Regions from separate parts of the Erwinia sp. E_sp_B01_1 genome, predicted to be linked through region 1. Evidence: predicted binding sites of a transcription regulator. Region 1 holds the regulator's gene; each other region holds the start of a gene.
What was found. The regulator CRP, encoded in region 1, controls carbon source genes, mostly activating them, when cyclic AMP is high. The targets are predictions, from matches to a motif close to ATGTGANNNNNNTCACAT.
Positions count from the first base shown of each region.

Region 2: a site for CRP is predicted at 5,594-5,611, ahead of VRC33_RS20385 (YjcB family protein). Genes of this name have one in related genera too.
Region 3: a site for CRP is predicted at 2,492-2,509, ahead of idnO (gluconate 5-dehydrogenase). Genes of this name have one in related genera too.

Region 1 is NZ_CP142208.1:403,686-414,457, reverse strand. It holds gene VRC33_RS01825 (LysE family translocator) at 1-156, opposite strand, end outside; gene VRC33_RS01820 (hydrolase) at 242-1,234, shown strand; gene VRC33_RS01815 (YheU family protein) at 1,236-1,454, shown strand; gene VRC33_RS01810 (phosphoribulokinase) at 1,544-2,455, shown strand; gene VRC33_RS01805 (OsmC family protein) at 2,465-2,866, opposite strand; gene crp (cAMP-activated global transcriptional regulator CRP) at 3,175-3,807, shown strand; gene VRC33_RS01795 (YccS/YhfK family putative transporter) at 3,866-5,944, shown strand; gene VRC33_RS01790 (aspartate aminotransferase family protein) at 6,122-7,339, opposite strand; gene VRC33_RS01785 (aminodeoxychorismate synthase component II) at 7,424-7,999, opposite strand; gene VRC33_RS01780 (putative adenosine monophosphate-protein transferase Fic) at 8,033-8,593, opposite strand; gene ppiA (peptidylprolyl isomerase A) at 8,691-9,263, opposite strand; gene tsgA (MFS transporter TsgA) at 9,538-10,722, shown strand.
Region 2 is NZ_CP142208.1:4,379,450-4,390,221, forward strand. It holds gene VRC33_RS20360 (NCS2 family permease) at 47-1,396, opposite strand; gene VRC33_RS20365 (glutathione S-transferase) at 1,793-2,455, opposite strand; gene soxR (redox-sensitive transcriptional activator SoxR) at 2,531-2,998, opposite strand; gene soxS (superoxide response transcriptional regulator SoxS) at 3,090-3,479, shown strand; gene VRC33_RS20380 (diguanylate cyclase) at 3,500-4,792, opposite strand; gene VRC33_RS20385 (YjcB family protein) at 5,724-6,005, shown strand; gene VRC33_RS20390 (ATP-grasp fold amidoligase family protein) at 6,062-7,015, opposite strand; gene VRC33_RS20395 (polysaccharide biosynthesis C-terminal domain-containing protein) at 7,024-8,280, opposite strand; gene VRC33_RS20400 (transposase) at 8,748-9,215, shown strand; gene VRC33_RS20405 (DMT family transporter) at 10,065-10,772, opposite strand, start outside.
Region 3 is NZ_CP142208.1:4,169,613-4,180,384, forward strand. It holds gene VRC33_RS19410 (cytochrome c) at 1-1,352, shown strand, start outside; gene idnO (gluconate 5-dehydrogenase) at 1,590-2,351, opposite strand; gene VRC33_RS19420 (LacI family DNA-binding transcriptional regulator) at 2,660-3,652, shown strand; gene VRC33_RS19425 (MFS transporter) at 3,834-5,159, shown strand; gene VRC33_RS19430 (hypothetical protein) at 5,234-5,473, opposite strand; gene VRC33_RS19435 (DUF2778 domain-containing protein) at 5,601-5,954, opposite strand; gene VRC33_RS19440 (OmpA family protein) at 6,794-8,284, shown strand; gene VRC33_RS19445 (hypothetical protein) at 8,299-9,903, shown strand; gene VRC33_RS19450 (hypothetical protein) at 9,900-10,730, shown strand.

The sequences.
Region 1 (10,772 bases):
CACCTGCATACCGAGCATGATGCCGATCAACAGCCACAATGAGCGCAAAAAACCAAAATTGGCGCCGGAGGCGGTGAGTAACATATTATTAGGGCCTGGCGTAATGGCTGCGACCCATAAAAAGCCCAACATTGATAAAAATAAACTCAGTTCCATATGAAACGGGTGCTCCTCACCCCCTGACCAGAAACGAACTTGTCGAAGCTAGCAATGTGACAGGGATCCTACAAGCATTTTGAACATGAATTTTAATCACGGAACAGCCCTGCCTTTCAGGCCGCTGGCTGGCATGAGCAATGCCCATCTGCAAACGATTTTGCCACGGCTGATTCGCCGCCGGATTGAGCTGCAACCTCACTGGCAGCGCCTGACGCTTCCGGATACGGATTTTGTCGATCTGGCCTGGAGTGAAGATCCCGCTGGCGCTAAACATAAGCCCAGGGTTGTGCTCTTTCACGGGCTGGAGGGAAGCTTCCACAGTCCCTACGCGCACGGACTGCTGCAGGTCTGTAAAGCGCGGGGCTGGCTGGGCGTGGTGATGCATTTCCGTGGGTGCAGCGGCGAACCGAACCGGCTGCGGCGAATTTATCACTCCGGCGAAACCAGCGATGCCCGCTTCTTTCTTCAGTGGCTAAGGGAGGAATGGGGAGCGGTGCCTACCGCTGCTGTGGGTTTCTCTCTTGGGGGAAATATGCTGGCCTGTCTGATGGGTGAACAGGGGAATGCCTGCCTGCTTGATGCCGGAGTGGTGGTTTCTGCCCCACTGATGCTTGAACCCTGTAGCCTGAAGCTGGAACAGGGATTTTCCCGTTTCTACCAGCGCTATCTCCTCAGCCTGCTCAAGCAGAATGCCGAGCGTAAATTACTCGCCTGGCCCGGAACGCTGCCCATCGACCTTCCGCAGCTCCGGGCGTTGAAAAAACTGCGGGATTTTGATGACGTTATTACGGCCAGAGCGCACGGATTTCTGGATGCAACAGACTATTATCGCCGCTGTAGCGCGATGCCTTTACTGCCCGGCGTGGCAAAACCTTTGCTGATCATCCATGCTAAAGACGATCCCTTTATGACCAGCGAGGTCATACCCGCTGCCGGCCTGCTGCCTTCCAGCGTCACTTATCAGCTGACGGAGTATGGCGGCCACGTAGGATTTGTCGGCGGCACCCTGCGGAAACCGCAAATGTGGCTTGAGCAACGTATACCTCAATGGCTTTCAACCTGGCTGGACAACTAACGTGATTATTCCCTGGAAAGATTTAGACGCTGAAACTCTCGATAACCTGCTGGAAGCCTTTGTGCTGCGGGAGGGCACTGACTATGGCGAGCAGGAAAAGACCCTTGAACAAAAAGTTGCAGACGTTCGCCGCCTGCTAAACAGCGGCGAAGTAGTGCTGGTGTGGTCAGAACTGCATGAAACAGTAAATATTATGCCTCGTGGCCAGGTGACCGGTTAACAAGGCGGTTTAATGCACAGAGATGACACCTGTGCGTTAAACATGGTACCAATGCTGGATCGATGTGATTTTTTTCAGGGAGGTATGCCATGTCAGCCAAACATCCGGTCATCGCGGTGACCGGTTCCAGCGGAGCGGGAACCACTACCACCAGCCTGGCTTTCAGAAAAATTTTCCAGCAGCTGAATCTGCATGCTGCAGAAGTCGAAGGTGACAGCTTTCATCGCTACACCCGTCCTGAGATGGACATGGCCATCCGTAAGGCGCGCGATATGGGCCGGCATATCAGCTATTTCGGTCCCGAAGCCAATGACTTCGCGCTACTGGAACACACCTTTGCTGAATATGGCCGTAGCGGCAGCGGCAAATCGCGTAAATACCTTCACACTTATGATGAAGCTGTGCCGTGGAACCAGGTTCCGGGCACCTTTACGCCGTGGCAACCCCTGCCTGAACCTACCGACGTTTTGTTTTATGAAGGCCTGCACGGCGGTGTCGTGACGCCTACCGATAACGTTTCACAGCATGTTGACCTGCTGGTCGGCGTGGTCCCCATCGTTAACCTGGAGTGGATCCAGAAATTAGTGCGCGACACCAGTGAACGGGGGCACTCCCGCGAGGCGGTAATGGATTCGGTAGTGCGCTCTATGGAAGATTACATTAATTTCATCACCCCACAGTTCTCGCGCACACACATCAACTTCCAGCGCGTCCCCACTGTAGATACCTCTAACCCCTTCGCTGCGCGAGCCATTCCCTCGCTGGATGAGAGCTTTGTAGTGATCCACTTCCAGGCGCTGGAGGATATTGATTTCCCCTACCTGTTGTCGATGCTACAGGGGTCTTTTATCTCCCACATCAATACATTAGTGGTGCCGGGTGGAAAAATGGGGCTGGCGATGGAATTGATCATGGGGCCGCTGGTGAAACGGCTGATCCAGGGGAAAAAATTGAGTGATGCCCCGACAGTGCGGGGCAGCAGCAAAACGGTGATGCAGTGACTTATCCTGTTATTCAATCACTTCATAACTGTGGGTGATCTCCACGCCCTTTCCTAACATCAGCGCAACAGAGCAATATTTCTCAGCGGAGAGATCCACAGCACGCGCTACGGCCTTATCAGCCAGCGCTGCACCGCTGACAATAAAGTGCATATTGATATGGGTAAACAGGCGGGGTGCTTCCTCACGGCGCTCTGAAGTTAGCTTAACCTCGCAATCCCTGACGTTATGACGGCCCTTCTGCAGGATGGAAACCACATCTATTGCGCTGCATCCGCCCGCGGCCATCAGCACCATTTCCATCGGGCTTGGTGCCTTATCGCCTGAATTCCCATCCATCAACACCTGATGTCCCGATGAGGATTCTCCCAAAAACGTTAACCCTTCTACCCACTTTACCCGAGCCTGCATAACAAGTTCCTCTAATTCATTCAGTTAACCTCAGATTACGCTTTACCCTGAAAAACGGCAATGCGGCAGTTTTCGCACTATGCTGAAGCGAGACAACAGAAGACACCCATTGAAAGCTGTGCTACAAACAAAGCTGTAATATATTCGTCAGTACTCTACATGCATGACGAAACGGGACGACATAACGAGCCAGGCTTTTGACAGAGGCCCGAATAAATTTCCTGATGGGAAACGCTTGACTATTTCAACGCCTGGCAGGGAACTCTGCCCCTGTATTTAGGCACGATTACAACAGAGGATAACAGCGAATGGTTCTCGGCAAACCGCAAACAGACCCGACACTTGAATGGTTCCTGTCACATTGCCATATTCATAAGTATCCCTCCAAAAGCACGCTGATTCATCAGGGTGAAAAGGCGGAAACGCTCTACTACATCGTCAAAGGCGCAGTAGCGGTACTTATCAAGGATGAAGAAGGCAAAGAGATGATCCTCTCTTACCTCAATCAGGGTGACTTCATTGGCGAGCTTGGCCTGTTCGAAGAGGGTCAGGAACGCAGCGCGTGGGTACGTGCGAAGACAGCCTGTGAAGTGGCTGAGATCTCCTACAAAAAATTCCGTCAGCTGATTCAGGTTAACCCTGACATTCTGATGCGTCTCTCTTCACAGATGGCGCGTCGTCTGCAGGTGACTTCTGAGAAAGTGGGCAATTTAGCTTTCCTCGATGTGACAGGTCGCATCGCGCAAACCCTGCTGAACCTGGCGAAGCAACCCGACGCCATGACGCATCCGGACGGCATGCAGATCAAAATCACCCGCCAGGAAATTGGGCAGATCGTTGGCTGCTCACGTGAAACGGTAGGGCGTATTCTGAAAATGCTGGAAGATCAAAACCTGATCTCGGCACACGGTAAAACGATCGTTGTCTACGGCACTCGCTAATCGGCTCTGATCCACGGCGCAACAGTTACTGTTGCGCCGTTTTATTTGGTACGGAGTGATGTGGCGTCGAATCATTTATCACCCAGAAGTTAATTACGCACTGCGCCAGACGCTGGTGCTCTGTTTACCCGTGGCTACAGGATGGCTGCTGGGCGATTTGCAGAGAGGTTTACTCTTTTCCTTAGTGCCTGCCTGTTGCAATATTGCTGGTCTCGATACGCCTCATAAACGTTTTTTCAAACGCCTGATTGTCGGCGGAAGCCTGTTTGCCTTCAGCAGCTTCCTGATCCAGTACCTTGGCGGCCATGCCGTTCCCCTGCCGGTTATTCTCTTTACGATGGCGATGCTGCTGGGCATTACCGGGGAGCTAAGCCCGCTGCATGGGCGTTTGCTGCCAGGCTCGCTGATTGCTGCAATTTTTACGCTGAGTCTGGCCGGACGTATGCCCGTCTGGGAACCGCCGATGCTCTATATTTTGGGCACAATCTGGTACGGAGTCTTTAACTGGTTCTGGTTCTGGCTGTGGAAAGAGCAGCCGATGCGCGAAACTCTCAGCCTGCTCTACCGGGAGCTGGCGGGCTATTGCGAAGCCAAATATACCCTGCTGACCCGGCTTACCGATCCTGAAAAGGCCCTGCCTCCGCTGCTGATACGACAGCAGAAAGCTGTCGACCTGATCACCACCTGCTATCAGCAAATGCACATGCTGTCAGCTACCCGTTATAACCATCATAAACGGCTAACCCGGGCATTTCAGGTGGCGCTGGATTTGCAGGAACATATCTCAGTCAGTCTGCATCAGCCGGAGGAGGTGCAAAAACTGGTTGAGCAGAGCCATGCTGAAGCGGTCATTCGCTGGAATGCTCAGACTATAGCTGCCAGGCTGCGTGAACTGGCCGACGATATCCTCTATCACAAGCTGCCCAACCGTTTCACCATGGAAAAACAGTTGCAGGCGCTGGAGAAAATTTCGCGTCAGAATCCGGATAATCCGGTTGGGACCTTTTGCTATTACCATTTCAGCCGTATCGGACGGGTGTTGCGCACGCAGCGCCCTCTCTATCAGCGGGACTTAATGGCCGATCGGCAACGCCGGCTGCCTCTGCTGCCCGCCATCAAAAGCTATCTGTCGTTGAAATCCGCAGCCCTGCGAACCGCAGGCCGGTTCGCCGTGATGCTGACCTTTGCCAGCTCCCTGGCGCTGTTCTTTAATCTGCCAAAACCTTACTGGATCCTGATGACGGTGATGTTCGTCAGTCAGAATGGCTACAGTGCCACCCGGGTAAGGATCCAGCACCGTGCGCTTGGCACGCTTGCCGGGTTGGTTATTGCGGCTATAACCCTGCGACTTCAGGCACCGGAATCGATCGTCCTGCTGGTGATGCTGGCGATCACCCTGATCAGCTATCTGTTTATCCGTAAGTTCTACGGCTTTGCCATGATCGGTTTTACCGTCACCGCCGTTTACTCTTTACAGCTCCTCTCGCTGAATGGGGCAGATTTCCTGCTGCCCCGGTTGCTGGATACGTTGATGGGCTGTCTGATTGCCTTTGCCGGCATGGTCTGGTTATGGCCACAGTGGCAAAGCGGTCTGCTGCGACAGAATGCGCACGATGCGTTGGGCACTTATCAGGATGCGTTACAGCTTTTACTGGGGAATGAGCAGGATCCGGTGAAGCTGGCTTACCAGCGCATAAAAGTAAATCAGGCTCACAACGCGCTGTATAACTCGCTGAATCAGGCGATGCAGGAGCCGGGATTTGATCCCAGTTATCTTTCCGATATGAAACTCTGGGTAACGCACAGTCAGTTTATCGTTGAGCATATCAATGCCATGACCACGCTGGCGCGCGAGCACACCATGCTGACCTCTTCGCTGGCAGAGCGCTATTTGCAATCCTGCGAGGTGGCACTGCAACGCTGTCAGCAGCGACTGGAATATGATGGCCCCAGCTCTGAAGCTAACGTGCTGGATTCACAGGTGGAGTTTCATCAGGGGCCGGTCACCATTCTTGAAAGGCATGTGAAGCGTATTCTGGGGCATCTGAGCGTGATGCATACCATCTCCTCACTCGCCTGGAGTTCACGTCCGCACCACGGACGCTGGCTCTCACGCAAGTTAAGAAAATCGTCCTGACTGCTTATCCTGTGCTGCCTGTACGGTGAGATGAAAGAGGGCCTGACAGCCGGTCTGCAGGGGGCGGTACGAATGCAGGTGTGAGAGAGCGGCATGGCGTGGAAAGGGATCTGATGCAAAATTTGAGCTGATGGGAAATCCCCAGGGAGCTGAGCAGCTCAGCTCCCTGTCGGTCTGTTAAGCCAGCGCTTGTTCTACCGCTTTAGCAAAGCGGGCCATGCCCTCTTCAATATCAGTAGGTTCAATTACCAGCGAAGGGGCGAAACGGATCACATCCGTTCCGGCATTCAGAATCATCACTCCTTCCGCTGCGGCGGCATTCAGAATGTCCCGCGCTTTACCTGCATGTTGCGGCTTCAGTGCGGCACCAATCAGTAACCCTTTGCCACGAATATCGCTGAACAAATCCAGCTTCACATCGAGGGCCTTCAGTGCGGTGACAAACTGCTCACGGCGAGCTTCCACACCGCTCAGCACCTCTTCGGTGTTGATAATATCCAGCGCGGCTTCTGCTATGGCGCAGGCCAGCGGATTACCGCCATACGTGGTGCCATGAACGCCCGGCGACATAGTGGAAGCGATCTCGTTGGTAGTCAGCATCGCACTGACCGGGAAACCGCCGCCCAGCGCTTTAGCGGTGGTGAGGATATCCGGCTGCACGCCATAATGCTCATAAGCAAACAGCTTGCCGCTCCTGCCCATACCGCTCTGCACTTCATCCAGCACCAGCAGCGCCTGATGCTTATCACATAATTCGCGCAGCCCCTGCATAAACTCCAGAGTCGCTGGCATCACGCCGCCCTCGCCCTGAATCGGCTCAACCACAATGGCACAGGTATGGTCATCAATCACCGCCTTAACGGCAGCCAGATCGTTAAACGGCACATGGACAATATCCGCAGGCTTCGGACCAAAGCCGTCAGAATATTTAGGCTGCCCACCCACGGAAACGGTAAACAGCGTGCGGCCATGAAACCCGTTATGGAAGGCAATGATTTTACTTTTGTAGGGTGAATGACGTTTGGAAGCGTAGTAACGCGCCAGCTTGAAAGCGGCTTCGTTGGCTTCTGCACCCGAGTTGGCAAAGAACACACGTTCGGCAAAGGTGGCGGCAATCAGCTTGCTGGCGAGGCGCAAAGCTGGCTCATTGGTGAACACGTTGCTGGTATGCCACAGTGTTTCGCCCTGAGTTTTTAATGCTTCCACCAACGCCGGATGGCAGTGCCCCAACGCCGTGACCGCAATACCACCGGAAAAGTCGATATACTCTTTGCCCTGCTGATCCCAGACCCGGCTGCCTTTGCCTTTCACCGGCACAAACTGCGCTGGTGCATAAACAGGCAATATCACCTCATCGAACGTCGCCCGCGTTACCGCTAATTTATCCGCTGCCATTGACTACCTCATGTTTTTTTCGTTGTCAGAGAGTGAAATTATAATCACAAAATATGCATAAAAAATCACTGAATTGCAATTATTTCACGCTTTCAGGAAATTACCGAGGAGTTGATGCCCCTGCTCGCTGAGGATGCTTTCAGGATGAAACTGTACGCCTTCCAGCGGTAAATGACGGTGACGAAAGCCCATGATCTCATCCGGTTCTCCGTTGGAGAGTGTCCATGCCGTGACCTCGAACGCTTCCGGCAGCGAGGCCGTTTCCACTATCAACGAATGATAACGGGTAACGGTTAGCGGATGGTTCAGGCCAGCAAACACGCCACGATCGTTATGTTCAATAGCCGACACTTTCCCGTGCATCACCTGACGCGCACGCACTACACGAGCGCCGAAAGCCTGTGCGATGGCCTGATGTCCAAGACAAACGCCCAGAATGGGCATCTTCCCGGCAAACTCACGGACAGCGGCCAGAGAAATCCCCGCCTCATCTGGCGTGCAAGGCCCGGGTGAAATCACCAGCCGCTCCGGCTGTAAATCCGCAATCTGCGCCAGCGAAATTTCATCGTTACGGTGAACCTCTACCTCAGCCCCCAGCTCGCAAAAATACTGGTAAAGATTCCAGGTAAAAGAGTCGTAGTTATCGATAAGCAGTAGCATGTTGGCTCCGGGATGATCTGGGACGCCGCCATTCTACGCATTTTCCTGCCGTTCGCTTACCACTTTGCCAAACGCGGCGGTGAGTAAACTCAGATCCCCTTCCAGGCTGGCGCGGTTAGCCTCTTTCCAACTGTCGCTGTCTGTTTTCTTCCACTGAATATCATAACCGGCCTGAATAACGATCTGCTCAAACAGCAAACGTTGCGTGCGGCCATTGCCACGCAGGAAAGGATGCAGCACCGTCAGCTCGCAATAATACCAGGCCAGGCGTTCAGTGAATTTATCCAGAGGCAGATCGGCCAGACCATTTTCATCTTCCAGCGCCTGCATCAGTGAATTGCCCTCTTTTTCGATATATTCGAAATGGCAGCAGGGGGTGTCGCCAAGCACGATATCAACCCGACGCAGTTCTCCGGCATCCTCCAGGACGTCATGGAACAGTGCGCGATGGAGTGCACGTAAATGAGGTAAACCTGGATGTCCATTACCCGGATCCAGCGTGGCACCGCTCAGGGCGAAACTGGCAAAGAAATTGGCTTCCTGCCTTTGCTGCCAGAGGGCTAGTTTTTGCTTATCGGTGAACTTTTTGGACATGCTGACTCCCGGAACGTGGTGACTGCTGCGAAATGCGACCTCCAGGTCGCGTGCAAGTTACTGCACTTATTATAAGCAGCAATCACCCGTTGGGAGATTAAGGCAGGACTTTTGCGGAAAGGATCACCACCGGCTTAACCGGAACATTCTGGTAAGGGCCGACGTTCTGCGACTGAACCTGAGAGATTTTGTCGGCAATCTCCTGCCCTTTTACCACTTTGCCGAAGACGGCATAGCCGAAGTCACGCTGTCCGTGATCGAGGAAAGCATTGTCCGCTACGTTGATAAAGAACTGGCTGGTAGCGCTGTCTTTGTCCGCCGTACGGGCCATAGAAATCGTGCCGCGCTTATTCAACAGACCATTGTCCGCTTCATTTTTGATCGGCGCGTTAGTGGGCTTCTGCTGCATATCCGTGGTAAAGCCGCCGCCCTGGACCATAAAGCCCGGGATGACGCGGTGGAAAGTGGTGTTGTTGTAGAAGCCGTTATTGACGTAATCAACGAAATTCTTTGTCGAAACAGGGGCCTTTTGATTATTAAGTTCCAGTTCGATATTGCCAGCTGAAGTCGTCAATAACACATGAGTATCCCCTTTTGCTGCCAGTGCAGAAGCGGAGACTGTGGACAGCGCGAGAAGGGTAGCAACGGCTGTCAAAGTACGTTTTAACATGAAAGATTCCTTACTAAGGGCTGTGAGCCTGAACAATAAAAATGATTGTAAAGAGGCGCTTAACAACGCGCCAGCGTTTTACTTTTATTTACTCGCGAACTGCGGCAGGCAATCGCTTGCGGACCCCGATAAACAGTGACTTAAGTCACGAAATTCATGAAAATGAAATTAAATGTTTCATTATTCGTTTAAGCCGATCACGAATATCGTTACACTCCTGCGGGTTACCGTGGCCTTCCTGCGCCACGTTCCCTTTTACTCACAGGCCTCAACTATGACTAATCGCGATCGCATCGGGCTTACCTGGATCAGTTTCTTCTCATATGCGCTTACCGGCGCGGTAGTAATCGTCACCGGTATGGTACTGGAAAATATTGCTGAGTATTTTCAGTTACCCGTCGCTCAAATGAGCAACACCTTTACCTTTCTGAATGCCGGTATTCTGGTTGCGGTGTTCCTGAATGCCTGGCTGATGGAAATTATTCCTCTGAAGCGTCAGCTGGTATTCGGATTCGTGCTGATGGTGCTTGCGGTGCTGGGGCTGATGACCAGCCATAACCTGAACGTCTTCTCGCTGTGTATGTTCGTACTGGGCGTGGTCAGCGGCATCACCATGTCGATTGGTACCTTCCTGATCACTCATCTGTACCAGGGGCGTCAGCGCGGTTCGCGCCTGCTGTTTACCGACTCCTTCTTCAGCATGGCAGGAACTGTCTTTCCGATTATTGCCGCCGCTATCCTCGCGCGCTCCCTGCCATGGTATTGGGTTTATGCCTGCATCGGTGTGATCTATGTGGCTATCTTCGTGCTGGCACTGTGCTTTGAGTTCCCGGTTCTGGGCAAGAAAGCGCCAAATCAACCAGCCGGAGAAAAAGAAAAATGGGGTGTCGGCGTGCTGTTCCTGTCGATCGCTGCCCTGTGCTACATCCTTGGACAGCTTGGCTTTATCGGCTGGGTGCCGCTGTATGCCACCAAAACCATGGGGATGGATATCAGCCAGGCCGGTGGGCTGGTAGGCAACTTCTGGACATCCTATATGATCGGCATGTGGGCCTTCAGCGCCATCCTGCGCTTCTTCGATCCTCAACGTATTCTTACCCTGCTGGCCCTGCTGGCAACGGCGATGATGTACTGGTTTGTCTCCACTCCTGACGCCTCAATGCTGAAGTGGATTATGATCGGTCTGGGCTTTGGCTCCAGCGCTATCTACACCACTATCATCACCCTGGGCTCTCTGCAGACCAAAGTCTCTTCACCGAAGCTGGTGAACTTTATCCTGACCTGCGGCACGGTAGGCACCATGCTGACCTTTGTGGTCACCGGGCCGATTGTGGAAAAAGGAGGTGCCCACGCAGCGCTGATGACGGCTAACGGCCTCTATGCGGTCGTCTTTGTGATGTGTCTGCTGCTGGGCTTCGTCAGCAAACACAAATTGCCGGGACATATGTCTTCGCACTAAACATAAAAAGGCCGGGAACACCGGCCTTTTTTATTTCTTCATGGCTCTGT
Region 2 (10,772 bases), 830 kb from region 1:
TTGCAGGGAGGAGAGAAACGGGGCCGGCTGGCGGCCCCGGAAGGGATCAGATTGCCCAGCCACCAGCATAGAAGGCGACCAGCGCCACCGCGATAATTACCGTGCCGGCATTCAGCTTACGCCATTCACCCGCAAAAATACGGCCAATCACCAGTGAACCGAAGCCCAGCATGATGCCGGTAACGATGTTACAGGTCAGCACAATAAATACCGCCGACAGCAGGCCGGACATCGCATCCACAAAATCATCGAAATCGATTTTAGAGACGTTGCTCAGCATCAGCAGGCCGACATACATCAGCGCAGGCGCTGTGGCATAGCCCGGCACCAGATAAGCCAGCGGAGAAAGGAACAGGATCATCAGGAACAGCACGCCAACGACAATAGCGGTCAGGCCCGTCTTGCCACCCGCTGCCGTTCCGGCCGCAGATTCGATATAGACCGCCGCAGGCGATGCGCCGACCAGCCCGGAGAAGATGCTGCTGACAGAATCCGTGGTCAGCGCTTTGCCGCCGTTAATGATTTGATTGTCTTTATCCAGCAGGTTGGCCTGCCCTGCTACGGCACGGATGGTGCCGGTGGCATCGAAAACAGCGGTCATCACCAGCGCCAGCACGCTTGGCAGGACGGCAGGTTGCAGCGCGCCCAGAATATCCAGGCTGAATACCAGCGAATTGCCCTGCGGATCCTTCAGGCTTGGCATGGCAAACAGCCCCTGATAGGTCACTGCCGGATCAAAAATCAGACCGAGGATGGAGATAGCAATGATAGTCAGCAGGATGCCGCCCGGAACGCGCAGCTTCTCCAGACCGAAGATCACCGCCAGCCCCAGCATTGACATCATCACCGGGAACGAGGCGAAATCACCCAGCGCTACGGGCAGGCCCGGTGCAGGGTTTTTCACCACCAGCCCAACGCCGTCCGCCGCGATCAGCAACAGGAACAGACCAATGCCTACACCAGTACCGTGCGCCACGCCCATCGGCAGATTACGCAGGATCCAGGAACGGATGCCGGTGGCGGAGATAATGGTGAACAAAACCCCCATCAGGAACACCGCACCCAGCGCCACCGGCACGCTGATATGCTGCCCCAGCACCAGGCTGAAAGCGGTAAAGGCGGTCAGTGAAATGGCACAGCCAATAGCCATAGGCAGATTAGCCCACAGCCCCATAATCAGTGAACCAAAGCCCGCAACCAGGCAGGTTGATACGAACACGGCAGTAGGCGGAAAACCGGCTTTCCCCAGCATGGACGGGACAACGATGACCGAATAGACCATGGCAAGAAAGGTGGTGAGGCCGGCTAAAATTTCCTGACGGACCGAACTGCCGCGCGCAGAAATTTTAAACCAGCTGTCCAGCGAACCGCCGGGCTGGTGAGAAGGAGTCGACATAGTGAAAAATCCCCTGAGATTTCTTATGAGTTATTGATGCGTGACGCATGAAGCAGGACCAGTTCAACGTTTCACCATCCCAGGACGCACTGTTCACAGATCGCAAAAGCCTCAGACTGAAGCGGCGATCGGAAAAAAGGCAAACGTTTACTACGACACGCATGGTGCTGCACTATTTAAAAGGCAAACGATTATCCAGCGTTTAATAGTGCCTTTTCAACTCCTGTTCGCGCCTATATTTGCACAAACTCTGAGCCAGCCCTCCACGAGCGTCCTTTCGCCGCAGGCAGAAGTGACTCTATCTGGCCTGCCTGCATCGTCGTAATAGCAATTTCTTATGCTGTTTTCAGCCCTCTCCGGACCTGAAACGCTGGGGGATTTTCAGGGGAAAATAATTCAGCTAAGCCTGATTTCTCCGCCCTTTTGCAGGGCGCGATGCCAGGCTGCCCGGTTTTGTATTTTATCAAGCCAGGCCTGAATCGCAGGGGAATCAGCCGCTCCGCCCCTTGCGCTCATAGCCTGAAGCGGGAAGCTCATCTGCACATCAGCAATACTGAACTGCGGGCCGGCAAACCAGCCGTGCGTGGTCAGGTGGTGTTCAATGAAATCCCGGTGCGTGGCCAGTTGCTTATCCAGCCAGGCTTTCTGCACGCCCTGACCAAATGCGTTGCCAATGGGCCGCAGCAGCCACGGCACCGGCGGTTTCCCCATCCGGCCAAAGATCAGTTTCATCACCAGCAACGGCATCACTGAGCCTTCGGCATAATGCAGCCAGTAACGAGACTGAAGACGCGCTTCCTCGTCATGAAGTTTCAGCCTGTTTTCTGCGTCATATCGCTCTGCCAGGTACTCAAGGATCGCGCCAGATTCCGCAATCACCCGATTTTCATCTGTGATAACCGGGGATTTGCCCAGTGGATGCACTTTTTTTAGCGCGTCAGGAGCCAGCATGGTGGATTCACGCTGATACAGTTTGATCTGATAGGGGACTTCTAACTCTTCCAGCATCCAGAGCACGCGCTGCGATCGGGAGTTATTCAGGTGATGAACGGTGATCATGCACGAACCTTGTGTTAATGAGTGTCTGTTCAGTATAGCCCGCTGCGTATAACCTGAAGCCGTCCTGCCCCTCCATCACTCACGTTCAGATTCCAGCAGGATGGCGCCGGTTCCGCGCTCGCTTAACAGGTCTCCCGGGTTACGCAGCGGACAATCCTGCATTGATAAACAGCCACAGCCGATACAGCCATCCAGATCGTCCCGCAGCCGGGTCAGGGTTTCGATACGGCGATCCAGCTCCTCGCGCCACTTTTCCGTCAGCACTTTCCACTCTTTCGCTGACATACGATTACCTGCCGGAAGCTGCATCAGATGATCGCCAATGGTGGCCAAAGGAATACCAATGCGCTGGGCAATCTTCACAATCGCCACGCGGCGCAGCACATCACGGTGGTAGCGTCGCTGATTACCGGCATTGCGGAAGCTGCTGATTAAGCCTTTGCTTTCATAGAAATGCAGTGCAGAGACTGCCACACCACATCGCTGGGCCACATCGCCGGGGGTCAGTTCTCGCTTGTTGGGGCAGTTGCGACTTTTTTTCATTTAGCTCTTTACCTCAAGTTAACTTGAGGAATTATACTCAGCAGCCATTGAGAAGGCGAAACGTAATTTTCTTACCAGGGAGAAGAGCAGTATGCATGACGACATCATCCACACCCTTACCGACTGGATTGAAAATAACCTTGATAAAACGCTGTCGATTGATGAGGTCGCTGCGAAGTCAGGCTATTCGAAGTGGCATTTGCAGCGGATGTTCCGCACCGTGACGCGGCAGACGCTGGGAGAATATATTCGGGAGCGGCGACTGACGCTGGCCGCAGAAGCTCTTCGTCAGACGCAGCGCCCGGTGTTTGATATTGCGATGCAGTACGGCTACGACTCGCAGCAGACCTTCTCGCGCGTGTTCCGCCGTCAGTTCTCACAGACACCTACTGCGTACCGCCATACCCTGCGTCGTCAGTCACTGACGCGCCAGGCCGGTTACAGCTTTGACTGCAGCGACTTTGCCGCAGCGGCCAACTGATGAGGGCCGCTGGCCTCTCATCAGGCCCCATGATGAATGTCAGAAACGGCCCGCGGATCCTGTCCCCAGAATGACGGGGAAAAATACCAGCCGCCGCCCAGCTCTTTGATGTGGTACATCGCCGCATCGGCCTGGGCGATCATCGCTTCACCCGAACTGTGATTTTTAGCCAGCGCCACGCCAATACTCAACGACTGTGCCACCATTTTGCCGTTCTCCAGCACGATCGGTTCGCGCATCGCTTCAATCACATTCTCTGCCACTTTTGCCGCCTGCTCACCGTTCTCAATCCCGGACAGCAATACGGCAAACTCATCGCCTCCCAGACGGGCAACCAGATCTTCTTTGCGTAAGCGTTCGCGCAGGCGCTGAGCAGTCTGCATCAGCACGTTATCACCAGCCGCATGACCATAGGTGTCGTTGACCGCCTTAAACCGGTCACCGTCAATAAAGAGCACGGCAACCTGCCCGGCCGTCAGCAGGTTGCCCAGCAGTTTATCCAGCTCCAGCTCGAACGCTTTGCGGTTAGGCAAACCGGTGAGCGCATCATGCAACGCCTGATGAGCCAGCGAATCGTTCTCGCGCTGAAGATGATGCTGCCACTCCGCCAGTTCCTCCATCAGGCTGTTGAAATCACCGCTCAGCTTGTTCAGCTCAGCAATGGGAGAGGAGGGCACGCGCTGCGAAAAAGCCCGGCGTTTGCGGACATCATGCGCCACTGAGGCAATATTTTGCAGCCCGGTGACAATCCCGGCGTGCATCCGGCGCGACAGCCAGCAGGCCAGCAACGCCGCGACCAGCAGGCTACCGCTGAGCCAGGTCAGCGCCTGGCTAAGGTAGTGCAGCACCCGGCTGGCATCCCCCGTCAGCCAGACCTGCCCTATCTCACGGTTGGCATGCATGATCGGCACTTTTAATGTCTCCGGGAACAGCCAGTGGGTAACCAGTTCTCCTGCCCCCTGTTTATTGCGGTTCACGCCCGGCGAGGGCCAGTTGACCAGGATCCTGCTGTTGGCATCGACCACCTTTGCATTGGCAAAGGCCGTTTTGGTGCCGATTTGCCGGATAATTTCACTGGCCGATGCGGCATCTCCATTCAGTAATGCAGGCTGCACACTGTAGCCGATGGTGGTGGCGACCAGCTGCAGGTTATTTTCGGCATAGCTGCGCAGGGCAAACATTGAGAGCACCGACATCGAAATCCCGCTGAACAGCAGCGAAACGATGATGATGACCAGATGAATGCGTTGCAGATACTGTTTCAGCGTCAGCAATGGTTTCGTGCCGGCGCGCCCTGAAGAGTGATCAGGCATGCTTACTCCCTCGCCCTGATGGCGGTGATTTAGCCCTGGACACGCAGATTATCGTAGTCAGCAGCCCCGGCCTGAGCCAGAAGATTGCTGCACGGCCTGATACAGAGTGCAAGAGAGGTTCCTGGGGGGTGTATCGGGCCTTTCGGCCCCAAATAGCCAGTGAAAAACACAAAGGCTCCTTTATTTTTTTTAGCGCTACATGAAGACATTTCGCTCAGGCGAATTTTTAGCGAGCTTTATTCAGGGTGCAAAATCCCCGCCCCTCAAAAATGGAAGGGAATGAGTTATAAGGTTTTTTCTTGCAAAAAATCCTACATTCCATTGGTGCGTTGTACAACTTTTCGCGGGTAAGATTCATCCCAAAGGTGTGATTTGACTTAAGTCACGCCGTAAAAATCCTTAGAAAGGATTAAGTTTTCTTCAAAAATTTCCAATGCTGGCAATATCAACAATCTGTTTTTGCGGAAGTTTCAATAGCGGCAAATCAATATCGTCATTTTCAGCGCCAGGAAATCTTATCTTTAATAATAATAAATACTATCATTTAGCGTCTCATAAATTCGCTAACTTACTTATATCAAAAATAAAACCTTTAAAATTACCAAATTAATTTTCTTCACCTGTATATCAGGCCTGGAAAAATAGCTCAGTGGCACTTTCTTCAAATTATGAACAGCATTATTCCCAATATTCAGGAATAAATTACGTAAACCTCAGTAAGTAAACGGCTATATTTCTGCGCAGCAAAAAACTACCATACCAGGTCTAAATTTTGTTCAAATTTTAAAATCGAGTGATATAATGTGACCGTCATCACATTTCTGTAAGCAGTAATCGTTGTTCAGAGGCCAGCTTACCTGGCAACTAGCCGTCTGAACGGGTGATGATAAAGCCTCTTGTCAGGGCAAAATTTTCAGAATGGGAAACAGCTATGGGTACCTTAACCGCCAGCCTGGTCTTGATGAGATGGGAACTGGTTAGTGCAGTGATGATGTTCTTTGCCAGCACTTTCAACGTGAAGTGCCGTAAAACCAGCCATAAGGGTATGGCCTTCATCTTTACCGGCGTGGGTATCGGCATGTCATGCTGGTTCGTCACCGGGCTGCTGGGTATTACGCTGAGCATGGAAAATCTGCATAACTTCTGGCATATCACTAAAGACGTTTTTATCGATGTGATGAGCCACACCCCTACTGATTATCCCCTGCCCTGAAAACAATCAAGCCGTTTTCTCTGAGAGGAAACGGCTTGTTAATGCTTCGGTTGGCATTACATCTTTTTAAAGGCAACCGGCAGTGGTGTTACATCTCCTGAGTTTTGTTTCAGTTTTGCGGCCTTACGTTCCTGCAGCCACATATCACCCATCATCTTATCCAGCCCCATATCCAGCCCTGTCACCATTCCTGCGCCTGGCGTAAAGGTCAGTTCACCAAAGAAGATCTGACCTTCGCAGATGTACCAGTCCACGCGCACATAGTCGAAGTCGCTGGCCAGTTTCTGACTCAGCGCCAGCGCTTTTTCCAGCGTTTCCCTGTCACTGCTGATATCCAGCCCGGTGTCACGGATCTTGTAGAAGCACTGTTCCAGACTGTTGACGTAGAAGTTCATCGACAGCGGTGCATCACCATTACGGTTGTAGATGATTTGCAGCACATATTCAAAGTTGCCATCTTTCTTGTTGAACATGTGGAATTTGTAATCGACGGCTGCCAGCTTGCCCTCGCCCACATACTCTTCAACCAAAATCCGCGGTTTGATATAGCGATAGTGAATTTCACGGGACTGGTGCGAAAAATCACATTTCAGCCACTCATCACAGCGCTTGATAAGCAGCTGCTTTTGAATACAGTCTGGCTCTTCAAGCAGGATTTCTACCATACCTGAACCGTGGTTCGGTTTAATTACGGTGTTTTTAAGCGAGCTGAGCCCCAGCAGCGTTAGCGGATTATCCGTTTCATGCAGCAGAGGAATTAAATATTCTTCACCGATAGTTTTTGCAATGTAGTCGCGCACAAGTACTTTATCCGAAAGGTTCCCATAACGAACATAGTCGCCGGTGACAAATTTGCGATACAGAATCTTCTCATTAAATAATTTTGGCTGGTGTATGTTAGGCAACCGCTTAAATCTGTGAAAATAATGAACTCTGTCCTGATAGGACCAGGGCATTTTTTTAAGCAGGTATAAGACGCCTTTTCTCAATTCTGACTTGAGTTTTAACATTTTTTACCTCATTTGTAAGTTTTGTAGTTGAGTGAGGAAAGCTGTATTTTAAGAATGACGCCATTCTTAAAGAAATAATTCATTACGGTCAGGGAGAGCAACTCGGTGACAAGTACGCTCCAGGCAGCGCCTGTTAATCCCCAGAAACGGATGAAGAACCAGTTGGTTACCACGCTAATTACTACCAGCAGGACGATCTTAACCAGTAAGTAATTGAAACCACCTTCCTTTACCATGTAGCGATAAGCTACTGTTCCCATTGCCGAAAAGCAGGTTGCTAACGACAATAACGTAACGAGATTTCCCGATTGTGTGTAGTCTTGCCCATAAAGGGTAGTGATGATCTCTTCACCATAAAACGCGATGATAAGAAGCATCAAAAAGGATACTGCTATTACATAGCCATTCAGTCTCGAAGCCAGTTTTACTGCCACATCCGCACGCTCTCTGAAAATCTCAGAAAAACAGGATGTAATGATCGCCACCGGAATAAAAATCCACGAAGCGGAAATGGTATTGGCTGCGGTAAAGAGGCCCAGGTCGTGCGCTGAACCTACTCCTACCAGGAAAAACTGAGCCAGTTTGACCTGAATCGAGATAAACACGCTGGAGATAGCCAGCGGCAATCCGGCATGTAACAGGTATCGCAAATAACTTCTGTGCTTACGCTTAGGCGGTGGAGTGATGCTGTTAGCCTGATAAAACCGGCTTCGCTTAATCAGATACGGCACCAGCGTCACTGTCACGATAGAGAGCGAGAGCAGCAAAGGACTGAGTTTGAACCAGGCAACCGTAAAGCTGATGCCAAAGCTGAGCAGCATTCCTGCGGCATTCGCCACCGTATTCATCCGCGACTCCAGCCGCGCATTGTTGTAAACGCTAAAAATATCCTGAGTCACAAACATTGCTGATAAAAATGAAGCTATGGCGAAAATGAGAAAATTTTCACGCATTTCCAGCCAGACATAAATTAATACCGGCACGGACAGTAACAATAACAAAGCCATTCGCAGCTGTTTGGCAACTGCCATCAGCCGTATTCCTTTTGGCGCACTTTTGCTGATACTTTTAAACAGAATGGTTTCAGTACCGAAAATGGCTACGGTCTGAACAATTGAAAAAAGTGATGCAGAAAATGCTATTTGCCCAAATATGGAAGGGCCAAAGGATTTTGCGACGTAAGACGTGACAAATATCACCCCGAATACGGAAACAACTTTTTCCGACATCATCCAGATGGCGTTTGACATAGCGCTGTGTTTCATTGAAGCATCCTTTGTAAAACAAATAACCTGCTGCAGTTACTCTGTACATCCATGTCGAAAACGGGAAAGTTTAACGCTCAATAACCCTGGCGAAAAAATGGTCCTGAAATTTTATAATGCGGATTATTCCTAACCCGTGCTTATTCAAAAGCTTTTTTTTACACTCGTTTTATCACACAAAGTGAGTCTGAAATTATCTGGACTCAATTTTTGTCTGGAATTCACAAGCCACTTTTGGCGCTAATTATCCTGGCACAAATTTGACTGGTAGCATTCTGGAGTATTCTGAATTACTCACTGACCAGGTGATTGGTATGAGACGAATTTATAACAAAAACCTGCATATCGAAAGCTAACAAAGGGCTTTGGAAATAAAATAGGAGAAATCCCATGATGATATTTCTTCATAATCCCTTAACGTAATCCTTGCCATTCAAATCGCGCACTTAACGTGACCAGCCTAATTTATGGATTATTCAGAGCCATTTATTAATGCAGTCACTCTCATCACATTACAGTTAAGAAAAGGAAGAGCATTTATGAGAAAGTCACGATATACAGAAGAGCAAATCACCAGTGCCATTAAAGCATCTGAATGTGGTGTAAAGGTAAAAGAGATTTGTGATGAACTGGGAATTTCGGAAGCTACGTTCTATAGCTGGAAGAAAAAGTTTGCCGGCCTTTCTTCAGAAGAAGGAAGAAAGATCAAGGAGTTAGAAGAAAAAGTACATAGCATGGAACGAGAATTACTGACGTTGACCTCTGATAAAGAGATGCTGCAAAGCGTACTGAAAAACTTTTTCACTACTAACGACAAGCGCCAGGCTGTTAATTATCTACAGGATACTTTTGACATCGGAACCCGTCGCAGCTGCCGTTTACTGGATATTAGCCGTAGCGTTTATCACTATCCCTACAACGTTGAAAATCAGTAAATGCGATCTACAGCACACTTTAAAATTACCTGCAGGGCCAAATTAAAATATTCCTGATGCTAATTGAAAAGTAAGAAACGTTTTTATGGTGACGTGTATTCCTGATGAGTTAATTGTCATGATTGTCCCATTCTGAGCTGTATATTTATTAAGCACCAGCTAAAAATACATCCATTTCAATTACTTATGAGCGCATTTATCTTTGAAGTCAAAGATAAATGCGCCTTTCCTGACATAACCCCGGCTTACACAAAGCCTGTTCTGCCCTCTCAGCACTTAAAAAATCGTAAACCTTTTCTTTTTTAGAATGGTTTATGTATTTTATCCTTATTGTAAAATTCCAGACCCTATGCTACCCGCTAATTTGCCTTAAGCACGCTACTGACAAAGGTTTACACAGCTTCAGCGCCATTTATGACAGATGAAATCATGTAGAAAAACTTAAGTCACAGTACAATTAAGCTCAAAAAACAACCACAGGATAAATCATCACCTGTGTTTTACTTATGTTTTTAACGCTTTCCTGGCACTTATCTGACGTTTCACTGCCACTGTAATTTGAGTTAAGCGTGGTTTTACTTTAAAAAAACCGTCTCAAAAATAGCGGGTTTATCATTAATGAGCGTTTGTTGACTGTCCAAAAATAGCGCCCTAATTATTAGCGATTATTCTTATAGCGGAACAATAACTTACTGTGTCAGGGAAATGTGCGCGCCAGACCGGGATTTGAGGGGGCGGCATAGTCCTAAAAATACGCTGTACATCACAAGTTTAACTTTTTATCGGATTCAGTTTGCGGCCAGCCCATAGAGAAGCCTTCTGCAAGAAATTGTGTACTTTTCCCGCAATTTAATCATTCTTTACAGCCACTTCGGTGATAACCGCTTCAGGCTTTATCCGGGTTGCCACTATCACGCCAGCGACCAGGCACAGAATGCCCGTCAGCGTCAGTAAAGGCGGCCAGCTTTGACGAAGCAGGAAGTTGTAAGCCAGCCCGGCAAGGATTTCAAAGACGATGAGCGGCCCAACCAGTACCGTTGGCAGACGCTGGCTCGCTTCATTCCAGCATAGTGCGCCAAGCCAGGAGCAGAGCAGGCCTATGGCTATCATCAACGGCACAAAGAGTTCAGGACGCGGCCCGAAAGGCAGGGAGAATGCCGGTTGCGTCAGGTGGAGATGCAGACTGACCAGCAGGTAGCCCACTACCGCCAGAGGCAGCGTGGCGATGCCCTGAGCGGTAGCCCAGGTGGTGGCCTTGCTGTCAGGATGCTTACGTAACCAGCGGGCATTACGCAGCGGATACCATGTCCAGCAGATCACCGCCAGAACCGCGAGCGCGATGCCACTCAGGTAGCGCCACATATCGGTTTGCTCAGCGTTTGCCTGTAGTTCAGCCATGTTAACAAAACCCAACCCCGTCCCGATCAAGACCAGTGCAGGGAAAAGCCTGCGCCAGGCCAGCCGCCCCTCATGCCGCCCGTACAGCAGGTTCGCACTGACAGAAATCACTACCGGCAAGGTGCCTATAATCATGGTGGAGACCGGTGCCCCGGTGCG
Region 3 (10,772 bases), 1.0 Mb from region 1:
GCCTGCCTGCCTCTGCCGACACACTGGATGCCAGCCTGATGCAACAAGGCCAGCTGGTCGCCACGGCTTCCGACTGTCAGGCTTGCCATACCGCACCCGGCAGTAAAACGGCCTTTTCAGGCGGCTATGCGATTGCTTCACCGATGGGCGTGATTTACTCCACCAACATCACACCTTCTGCTGACGGGATCGGGAAATATACCGAAGCCGAATTTTCTGCGGCGGTAAGGGATGGGGTGCGTGCCGATGGCGCTCAGCTTTATCCGGCGATGCCTTATACCTCCTACAGCAAGATGACCGATGAAGATCTGCATGCGCTGTATTACTACTTTGAACACGGCGTAAAACCGGTGGATCAGGCTAATCCTCAGACCAGCCTGCCTTTCCCGTTCAGCCTGCGCTTCAGCATGAAGTTCTGGAACCTGCTGTTTGCCGATCGGCAACGTTATCAGCCTGATACCAGCAAAAGTGACGAGTGGAACCGGGGCAACTATCTGGTTAACAGCCTGGCGCACTGTAATACCTGCCACACGCCGCGTGGTGTGCTGATGCAGGAAGAGAGCGCGCATCCGCTGGCTGGCGGGCCGCTGGGGAGCTGGTACGCACCGAATATCACTGCCGATCCGGTCAGTGGCATTGGCGGCTGGAGCGATAACGAGCTGGTGCAGTACCTGAAAACCGGGCGGGCAGAAGGGAAAAATCAGGCGGCAGGCGGCATGGCCGAAGCGGTGGAAAACAGCCTGCAATATCTGCCGGACAGCGATCTGAAAGCGATTGCGGTTTACCTGAAAAGTACCCCGGCCATCCGGGATCGGGGTGAAACCCAGCCTGCCTTCTCTTACGGCAAGCCGATGGATGTGGAGGACAGCATTCGCGGACGTAACCCGAATAATGCTGACCACACGCTCTCCAACGGCGCGACGTTGTTCAGCGGCAACTGCGCCAGCTGTCATCAGCCCGATGGTGCAGGCAGCAAAAATCAGGCTTACCCTTCGCTGTTCCACAACACCGCCACCGGGTTGCAAAATCCCAACAACCTGATCTCCGCGATCCTGTTTGGGGTGCAGCGTAAAACGGCGGATGGCGATGTGCTGATGCCGGGCTTCAGTTCGCCTTCTTACGTCGACAAACTGTCGGATCAGCAGGTGGCGGATATCAGCAACTTTGTGCGTCAGAATTACGGTAATCCGGTCGGGACCGTGACTGCGGGCGATGTGGCGTGGGTGCGTAAAGGGGGGCATCCACCGCTGCTGGCTCAGGCCCAGCCTTATTTAGTGCCGGGTGGCCTGGTCGCGCTGGTGCTGATAGTGATTATTGTGCTGGCGTGGCGCAGGAAGCGCAGCCGGGGTTGATAACGAGGGGAGCCGCAGGGCTCCCCTTCAGACTATGGGCAAAGTGCAGGCTCAGGGAGCCTGTGCCTCTCGCAAAGACGCAAAAAGCGCCGTCCGTGGCAGCTCAGCACGGGCCGTCCATGGCCCGTGATGCTTTGCTCAAGGCACAGGCTCCCATCGCTTCAGGTTCGTCAGCAGTCTGAAGGAGAACCGTATGGACTCCCCTTTTTATCCCCGTCGCGCGGCCAGCATCCCACCTTATACCGCTGCCAGCATCCCGCCATCCACAAACAGCAGATGCCCGTTCACAAAGTCCGAAGCTCTGGAGGAGAGGAACACGGCTGCACCCACCAGCTCTTCCGGATTGCCCCAGCGGGCGGCAGGCGTGCGCTTGCACAGCCATTCGGTGAACTCGGAATTATCCACCAGCGCTTTGGTCATCGGCGTCTCGAAATAGCCCGGTGCGATACCGTTAACCTGAATGTTGTAACGCGCCAGCTCCACGCACATCCCTTTCGTTAACATCTTCACTGCGCCTTTTGCCGCGGCATAAGGCGTGATGGTGTCGCGCCCCAGCTCGCTCTGCATCGAACAGATATTAACGATTTTGCCTGATTTGCGGGTGATCATCCGCTTCGCCACGGTCTGCGAAACCAGGAACACGCCGGTCTGATTAGTGGCGATGATGTCATTCCACTCATCCAGCGGGAATTCAGTAAAAGGATGGCGGCGCTGAATACCGGCATTATTGAACAGCACGTCGATTGGCCCAATCTGAGATTCAATCTTTTCAATGCCCTCTTCCACCGCCTTTGGATCGGAGACGTTGAAGACGGCGGTATGCGCGATAAACCCTTCCTCGCGCAGCTTCATCGCCGCCTTCTCCGCCCGCTCTTCCGAAGTGCCGTTGATGATGATCTCCGCGCCATGCTGTGCCAGGCCGCGCGCCATGATAAAGCCGATGCCCTGCGCTGCGCCGGTCACTAAAATACGTTTGTTATCTAAGCTGAATAAATTCATGGTTACTGCTCCGTTGCTTCAGGGCGAAAGCGGTCAGACTTCACAGGATAGTGGCACCCTGCAAAATGAAGGGCTCCCGGATGACCAGCCAGTGGCTCGCGCGGGTAAGGCTCTATCTCACGGGTTTTCATCGTGCAAGACTGTGATGCGGCTCACTTAAAACCGTGTTACTAAACCAGGTTACCTTTGCTGTGATCGGCAACGGCTTTTGTCCGCTGGCGAGGCGCCGAACCCGCACTTTATCCAATTTCCTTTAAGGGTTGCAGCAGGCATAATGTCAGGCTTCCCCGGCCGATCCTCAGAGCAGAATGAAAAACCAACGTATCACCTTACATGATATCGCTACCCTGGCTGGGGTAACAAAGATGACCGTCAGCCGCTATCTTCGCACCCCTGAAAAGGTCAAACCGGACACGGCTGAACGCATCGCCAGCGTGATTGCCGAGGTAGGTTACGAGCCAGACCCGGATAATCACGCCATCGCGGGTAATGCCCTGCCCCGTATCGGCGTGCTGATCCCCTCGTTCAATAACCAGATATTCTCCGATTTGCTGGCTGGCGTGGAGTCCGTGACCTCCGCAATGGGCTATCAGACGCTGGTGGTCAACTACGACTACGACAGCCAGCGGGAAGAAGAGCAGATCGCCACCGTACTGGCTTTTAACGTTAAGGCGCTCTTACTGACCGAATCGGTACATACCCTGCGGGCGGAAAAATACCTTAAAGCAGCGGGCATTCCGGTGGCGGAAGTGATGGGACTGACCACAACTGAAGGCCGGATAAATGTGGGGTTCGACAACTTCCAGGCGGGCTTTGATATGACCAGCATGCTTACCGGCAGCGGCAAGCGGCGCGTCATTTACTTCGGCTCCATGTCCGATCTGCGCGATGAACAGCGCTATGCCGGTTACTGCCAGGCGATGGAAGCGGCGGGCCTGCCGACCGGGCGCATCGCCCCGAAAAAAGTCTCTTCGGTTTCCACCGGGGCTGGGATGATGACCCTGGCCCGCCAGATGTATCCGGAGATGGACGGCATCCTCTGCACCAACGATGATCTGGCCGTTGGCGTGCTTCAGGAGTGTCTGGCGGCTGGCATAGCTGTGCCCCACGAGATGGCAATTGCCGGTTTTCACGGCCTGGAGATTGGTCAGGTCACCACGCCTAAACTGGCGAGCGTAATCACCCCGCGCTTTGAGATGGGCAAAACCGCCACCGAGATCCTGATCAAGAAGATCAACAATGTCCCCACTATTGAGCGTGTGGATCTGCATTACCGGCTGTCGATGGGATCGACCATTTAATCAGCCCGATTTCCCCTCCCCGATCACGCCGTTGGTAACACAGTTTACTAACACGATTTGGTGTGAGCTGGCTCTCAACTTAATACTCAGAAACCCCTTTAATAGTAAGCATGCCTTATCAGCTGGTGGTCAGTTCCTGCTGGACGAACGCCGCTTCACTTCCTGTTTCAGAGGGCTTCAGATGAACGAAAAAATCCCCGGCACACGCTGGCTGCGAGTAATAGCCCCAATCCTGATCACCTGCATCGTGTCGTTTATGGACCGGGTCAATATCAGCTTTGCCCTGCCCGGCGGCATGGAGGAGGATTTGGCGATCTCCAGCCAGATGGCCGGTATCGCCAGCGGCATCTTCTTTATCGGTTATCTGTTCCTGCAGGTGCCGGGTGGCCGGGTGGCGGTAAACGGCAGCGGCAAGAAATTTATCGCCTGGTCGCTGGCGGCCTGGATGGTGGTCTCCATCGCCACCGGGTTTGTCACCAACCACTGGCAGTTGCTGGCGCTGCGCTTTGTTCTGGGGATTTCTGAGGGGGGAATGCTGCCGGTCGTGCTGACTATGGTCAGTAACTGGTTCCCGGAGAAAGAGCTGGGCCGCGCCAATGCTTTTGTGATGATGTTCGCCCCGCTGGGAGGCATGTTCACCGCGCCCATCTCCGGGATGATCATCAATACCTTTGACTGGCGCTGGCTGTTTATCATCGAAGGCCTGCTCTCTGCGGCAGTGTTACTGGTGTGGTGGCTGGTGATCAGCGATCGGCCGGAAGAAGCACGCTGGCTGCCCGCGCGTGAAAAAGAGTATCTGATTAAAGAGCTGAGCCGCGAACGTAATGAGCGCCGCAAAAAAGCGCCGGTGGGCAAAGCAAAACTCACCGACGTGTTCAAAAACCGGGGGCTGATGAAGCTGGTGCTGCTGAATTTCTTTTACCAGACCGGGGATTACGGCTACACGCTGTGGCTGCCGAGTATTCTGAAAAACCTGACCGGAGCCAACATGGCCAACGTCGGCATGCTGGCGGTACTGCCCTTTGTGGCAACCATCGCCGGGATTTACCTGATTTCGCTAATCAGCGACAAAACCGGCAAGCGCCGCCAGTGGGTGATGATCTCCCTGTTCTGCTTCGCCGCCTCGCTGCTGGCTTCCGTGGTGTTGTACCAGCATGTGGTCGCCGCCTATATTGCCCTGGTCTGCTGTGGCTTCTTCCTGAAGGCCGCCACCAGCCCGTTCTGGTCGATGCCTGGCCGCATTGCCTCGCCTGAACTGGCGGGCAGCGCACGCGGCGTGATTAACGGCCTGGGGAATCTGGGCGGCTTCTGCGGTCCTTTCCTGGTGGGTATTGTCATCACCTTCTGGGGACAAAGTGCCGCTATCTGCGCCCTTGCCGCCTCACTGATTATTGCGGGGATTATTGCCGCCACGCTGCCGAAGCAGTGTGATTTGGTGGCTGAAGCGGAGAAGCCAGATGCCGACCCGGCCAGCATGCCGAAGATAGCGTCCGGACATCATCACTGAGAATAACTGCGGAGCAGGGAAGCTCTGTTTTGCAGGCGCTGTACAGTCAGGTTAGCCATCGATATCACCATGTTCTATTTACGAGGTAAACGCATGGCTATTAATCCCGATATCAAAACAGTGAAAATTAGTGCAATAAGAAAAGTGAACTCCACCAGTAGATCGGCAGTATGCTCAACGCCGTCAGAGTTGCACCACTCCCCCAGTAAAGCTGTCAGATCCGGTATAGCCCGGGGTAATACCCAGGCAACAGCAAAGTTCATGGCAACCAGCAGCACCAAAAACCCGCAGATTCGCAAAACCCACTTTTTCATCAATCCACCTGTATTGTTCCATAAGCCTGAAGAAACGACCCCGGCACAGGAATCATGCTCGTTTTGAGTAACTGAACACGAAGATATTCAAAATCTGAAATATGAATAAGGGTAATACATCCTTCACTTAACCCCATCGGCCAACTGGATGCAGACGGAAATTACCCCGTTTTACGCCGTTAATAAAAGTCCAGTCGTCAATCTTCCCATCAGCCCGGTAAAGTGCAAACCATTCCTTCCGGTTAGTCCCATAACCATATCGTAGAAAGCTGTCCCGCAATTCCGCCAGACGGCCTCCAGACTGGCGACCTACAATATAATATCGCCCCTGAGGGAGAGGCCCAATATTTTTAACGGCTGTAAGACTGGCATTATTAACACCTTGTTTCTGACCAGAAAAAGCGGGGAAGCTTCCAATGCCATAGCATTGAAGCAAGGAGGAAGGCATTCCATTGAGTGAAAAATGACAGGTTCTCGGCATATCAATTCCTTTTTGATAAGATTACCGATGTGGATTAAATCATTACAATGAAAGAGAGGGCAATAAAAAAGAATGAAAGAAAACACAAACAAAATAAATCACTCAAAATCTTAACCAGCCTTCAACATGCGCGTGTGTAAGTTCTCTGCCAGCAAACGGCAGGTCCAGGATTTTACCGGGATTGTCGGGGCACGACGGGTACGGGGCCAGGTAATTTCCTGGTGATGCCGTTGAATAACAGATGACGGAGCGAGACCCCCGGCCTGATTTTTTCTGCTGATGAGTGAGAAAATCAGGCTGTAATTGCGTCTCGCCTTTTAAAGATTAATTAATTACCAGTAACTGCCGATAACTTCCTTCATAGATTATCATCATCCAGCGGATTATATACTCTCATGGCATCCTGCGGTCTGCTCTTATCTTCCGGGCGGTCAACCCGGCACTGACGATAATATGAGCACCCCTTCCGAAAATGGATATCAGTCTCATTTTTAGCCTTTGTTACTTCTGGACATTAAGTCGTCAGATCGTAATAATGTACTGGTTTATCAATAGGTAATAATAACATCACGTTATCATTCTACTGATCGCAGACTTTCCGGTCTCGCATTTTTCTATAGCGGGGCTTTACAACGCATATTGGTTTGACTTAATACAGGGTTTTATTCAGTCACCTTATTATCCAGCTTTTTTATATTCTGCTCCGGAATACTCTCCTGATGCGGCTTAATGCTGGTTATAACTCAGACCGCGTTTTATTCAGTGCTTTATCCTTTTCAGATGCGGATAAAGCCAGATGAATTTTACTTTTTGGGATGGACAAGGATAAAGGAGAGAAAGTGGAACGCACGTATTCAGGGAAAATCTGTTTGCTGGCAGCCGTGGTGATGCTGTCTTCAAGCTGTGCCAGTTTGCAGGAAGCTGGCAAAAACTATGGCACGGCCATCGGGTGTATTGGTGGTGCGGCATTAGGCGGAGGACTGACTTATCTGGTCACCAAAGATGCTACGAAAGCTGTTGCTGGCGGCCTGATCGGAGGGATCGCCGGATGTGCTGCAGGGAATGTCTGGCAGAATCGCGAAAAAGCACTGGCCCAGATAGCAGCCGAAGAACATATGAAAATTGACAGCCATCCGTTGCAGTCTCAGGAAAAAAGCGGCAAAGAAAATGTCGGTCTCGTCGCGCAGGTTGAAGATAACGGCATGTTTACCACAGACAGCGCTCAGCTTTCGGCTAACGGGCTGCGTCAGGTCAGAAAAATTGCTGCGGCTATGAAGCAAGGCGATCAAAATGGCGTGGTACTGATTGTGGGTCATACCGATGCCACCGGTAACGCAAGCTGGAATCAGAAGCTTTCTGAACAGCGTGCGCAAAGCGTCGGACGTATCCTGCAACAGGCTGGTTTAAATCCTCAGCATCTCTATTTCCAGGGCGCTGGCTCATCACGCCCGGTGGCAGACAACACTACCTTCACCGGACGGGCAGCCAACCGACGTGTAGAAATTGTCGGTCTGGCTAACGAGGCGTTGTTGAAGCAACGTGTTGAGCAGGAAGGTAATAACCTCGCCTATCTCCGCTATGGCACCCAGTCAGCGGACACTGTTGCAAGATCTAAAACATCCTCATCTACACGCAAAGCATCACTTCCGGCAAAACAGAAATCTTCTTCAATTACCAGCAAACCGACTAAAGCTTCTAAAACGGAAGAGACTGTTCAGACGGCTTCTGCTCCTTCCAGAACAGCCAATGGCAAAAACTGGGTTGATTTTGGCGGCCAGCCCGTCACCGGCTCAACCATACCGCTGGCCGCAAACCTGAAACCTGTCAGTAGTGGGTTTAGTTTGATCTCCGAGGCTAATGCCAGTGCGGTGACAGGAAACTGCCTGACGGACAATGCACGCGTGGCAGGACTGGCCAAAAATCTGGCCACCGGTAAGCCACTTGAGACGCACGATACCAAAGATTATCTGCCAAATATGAACGGTCATGCATGGGCAGGACTGGTTAACCAACATCTGGTAACCATCTCCCCGGTTAAAGTGCTGAAAGATGACACCAGGGTGGAAACCGATCCGCGGGTCTGGATTACCCGTAATTATCAAAGCAGCGGAAACCGTAAGGCTGATGCCCCACTCAGTGCTGTAGCTAATGCGTGGGAAGGTGAAGACAGCATTCTTTACCGCATCTATCTGCCAACAGAAAAAGAGCAGCCGCTTTCCTGTATTGATCTGCTACTACCCAAAAATGCATCTAAAGCTCAGCAGGGTCAGCTTTTCTATTCCAGCCACAGCAGCGCATATATGGCCGCTTATCAACCGGTCCGTAGTTAATCAAGGAACAGACAATGGAACTTTTTCAGAGCATCGCTGAAGCGATCTCCCTTTATCGCTATATTTTCTGGCCATTAGTGGGCTTGCTTGCCCTGGTCATTATCTTTATTCGCTGGTGGGAACAGGTCAGTTACTTCTTCCTCAATTTGTTTACAAGCTTTCCCGTGGTGGGATATATCGCTCGTCTTTCGCGGAGCAATGAACCCCGACGCTCAAGTACCGGCGGCAAGTTCTGGTATCCGTCAGAAGAAGCGCTGTGCGCTAAATACTGGCAGCATCACAAATCCTTTAATCTGAGCGCCGATTTTTACCTGCGCTGCGTTAACTACCTGAACAAGGTGAATGAACGCGGCCGTAAGCCAACCGGACCGGTGTTGTGGATCTGTAGCGTGGCGCTGGTGATATTAGAAGCCTTTATCTTCGCGCTGGTTCTCTCCCCTTTCATCGCCAACAACATCTCAGCTAATCAGGCGGAGTTCTCGGCCATTGTGATCTCTGTACTGATTGGTGTTGTGCTGGTGCCTGCCACGCATTTGATGGGCGCGGAACTGCATAAAAACAGCCTGCTCAAGAAAATCCGTTACTGGTATGACGACGCTCGCCATGCCAACAACGCACGTGGACTGACATCAAATACCGGCATTTCACTGGAAAACACGCGTGATGACGATCAGGATCCGCAGTACATCCAGATGTTTAACCGTATTAACACCAATGTTCACAGCCGCCCGCAGTACTGGGCAACTGCCATTGCGCTGGCATTGATTCTGTTCTTTGCGGTTGGCGCTTATTTCGTCCGTGCTGCGACTATTGATTCGATGGATACTCAGGCCGTCAACGGGACACCCTTCAGTCAGACTACTGAGACTTCCAGCTCGCCTTTTGATCTGCCAGCGGATGCGGTGGCCGATAACGCCAAAGCTGACAGCCAGGCTACCGAAGAGATTGGTAATAATCGTGTCTTTGCTTCCAAACTCACTTTTATCATTCTGTCGGTGATCTTTGTGGGCGTGCAGCTGATTGGTATTCTGATCGGGCTGTATCGTTCATTTGCCGGGATAGATTCCAAAAAGGCTGCTAAATACGCCGGTAATTTCAGTGGGTCAGAAGAGTTCTCTGCCTGGCACAGTATGAAACGCGAACGCGTGGAGCGTGATGCTCAGGAGAAACTGAGTTCACTGCAGAATCGCCTGATGATGAAGCGTACCAGCAGTCAAAGTCAGCAGCTTAACGAACTGCCCACTTTTACTGATTATGTCAGCGGCAAACGTGTTGAAAAATCCCGCTCAGAACAGGAATTCAATGAGCATCTTAAGAACACAGCCTCTGCTCCTGTTGCTCAGGTCATTACACCTCAGCCTCAACAGCCTGTAGCACCCCGTGCGGCATTGCATGTGGTTTTACCTGAGGAAGAAACACCGGCCGACATCGTTGCGCCCGTGCAGGCAGCGAAGGATGACGAAAAAGAGCGCATCATTGCGCTGGGCGATCTGGTCGGATTGGATGAAGAAGATCTGGCCCTGATTGCCGACGATCAGGGGTTGCCTTTAGAGGCGGTGCTTAAACGCCAGCGCGTGCAACAGTTGCTGAATAAAACGCGGGCGAAGGGGGAAGCATGAGAGGCTGGCTTGCGCTAATGCTCCTGGGCCTGAGCTGTAGCCTTCAGGCCGCCGAACGCAACGATATCCCCAGTTGCTATCACTATGCGAAGCTGGATGCTGAACGTCCGGTAGAGAGTGGGCGCGAGCTGGTCATTATCATCGACCAGACCGTGAAGGTGCCGCTGGATCTGAAGAAATCGATCTGGCAGCACGTGATCCGATACGCTCAGCCTGGCGACCGCGTGGTGCTGTATCAGTTCTCTGCCCTGCTGCAGGATAACTATCTGAAGCGCGTCTTTGACGGCAGGCTGGAAGCGCTGTTTACCGATCAGAAAGCCCGCAACAATATGGGCATGGAAAGTCTGAAAAATCTGGACAGCTGTCTGGTCAAACAGAAACAGTTCTTCGATCAGGGTATCGGTAAATTGATGGCAAACAGCTTTGCTACTGAAGGCAGCAGCATCGCCAAAAGCGAGATTATCGACAGCCTGAAGCGTATCGCTGAGGATTTGAAGAGCGATCCGGCTCAGACAAAGTCTGTGGTGCTGGTCTCCGATATGCTGGAGAACAGCGATTTCGGCAGCTTCTACAGCAACAATCAGATCCGCCTGATCGCGCCTGAGAAGGAGCTGGCTCGGGTCACTAAGCAAAACCTGATTGCCGATTTCAACGGTGCGAAGGTGTACGTGGCGGGCGCGGGATTGATTGATACCTCAGCGAAGAATAACTATCGCTCAGGGAAGATCATGCAGCAGCTGGAAGGCTTCTGGCAGCAGTATTTCACCGCCTCAAACGCGGAGCTTATCAGCTTTGGCGCGCCTGAATTAACTGTCGAGATTAAGTAACTTTTAACCCTGATTTTATTATTATCTGACGCCTCCTTTTGG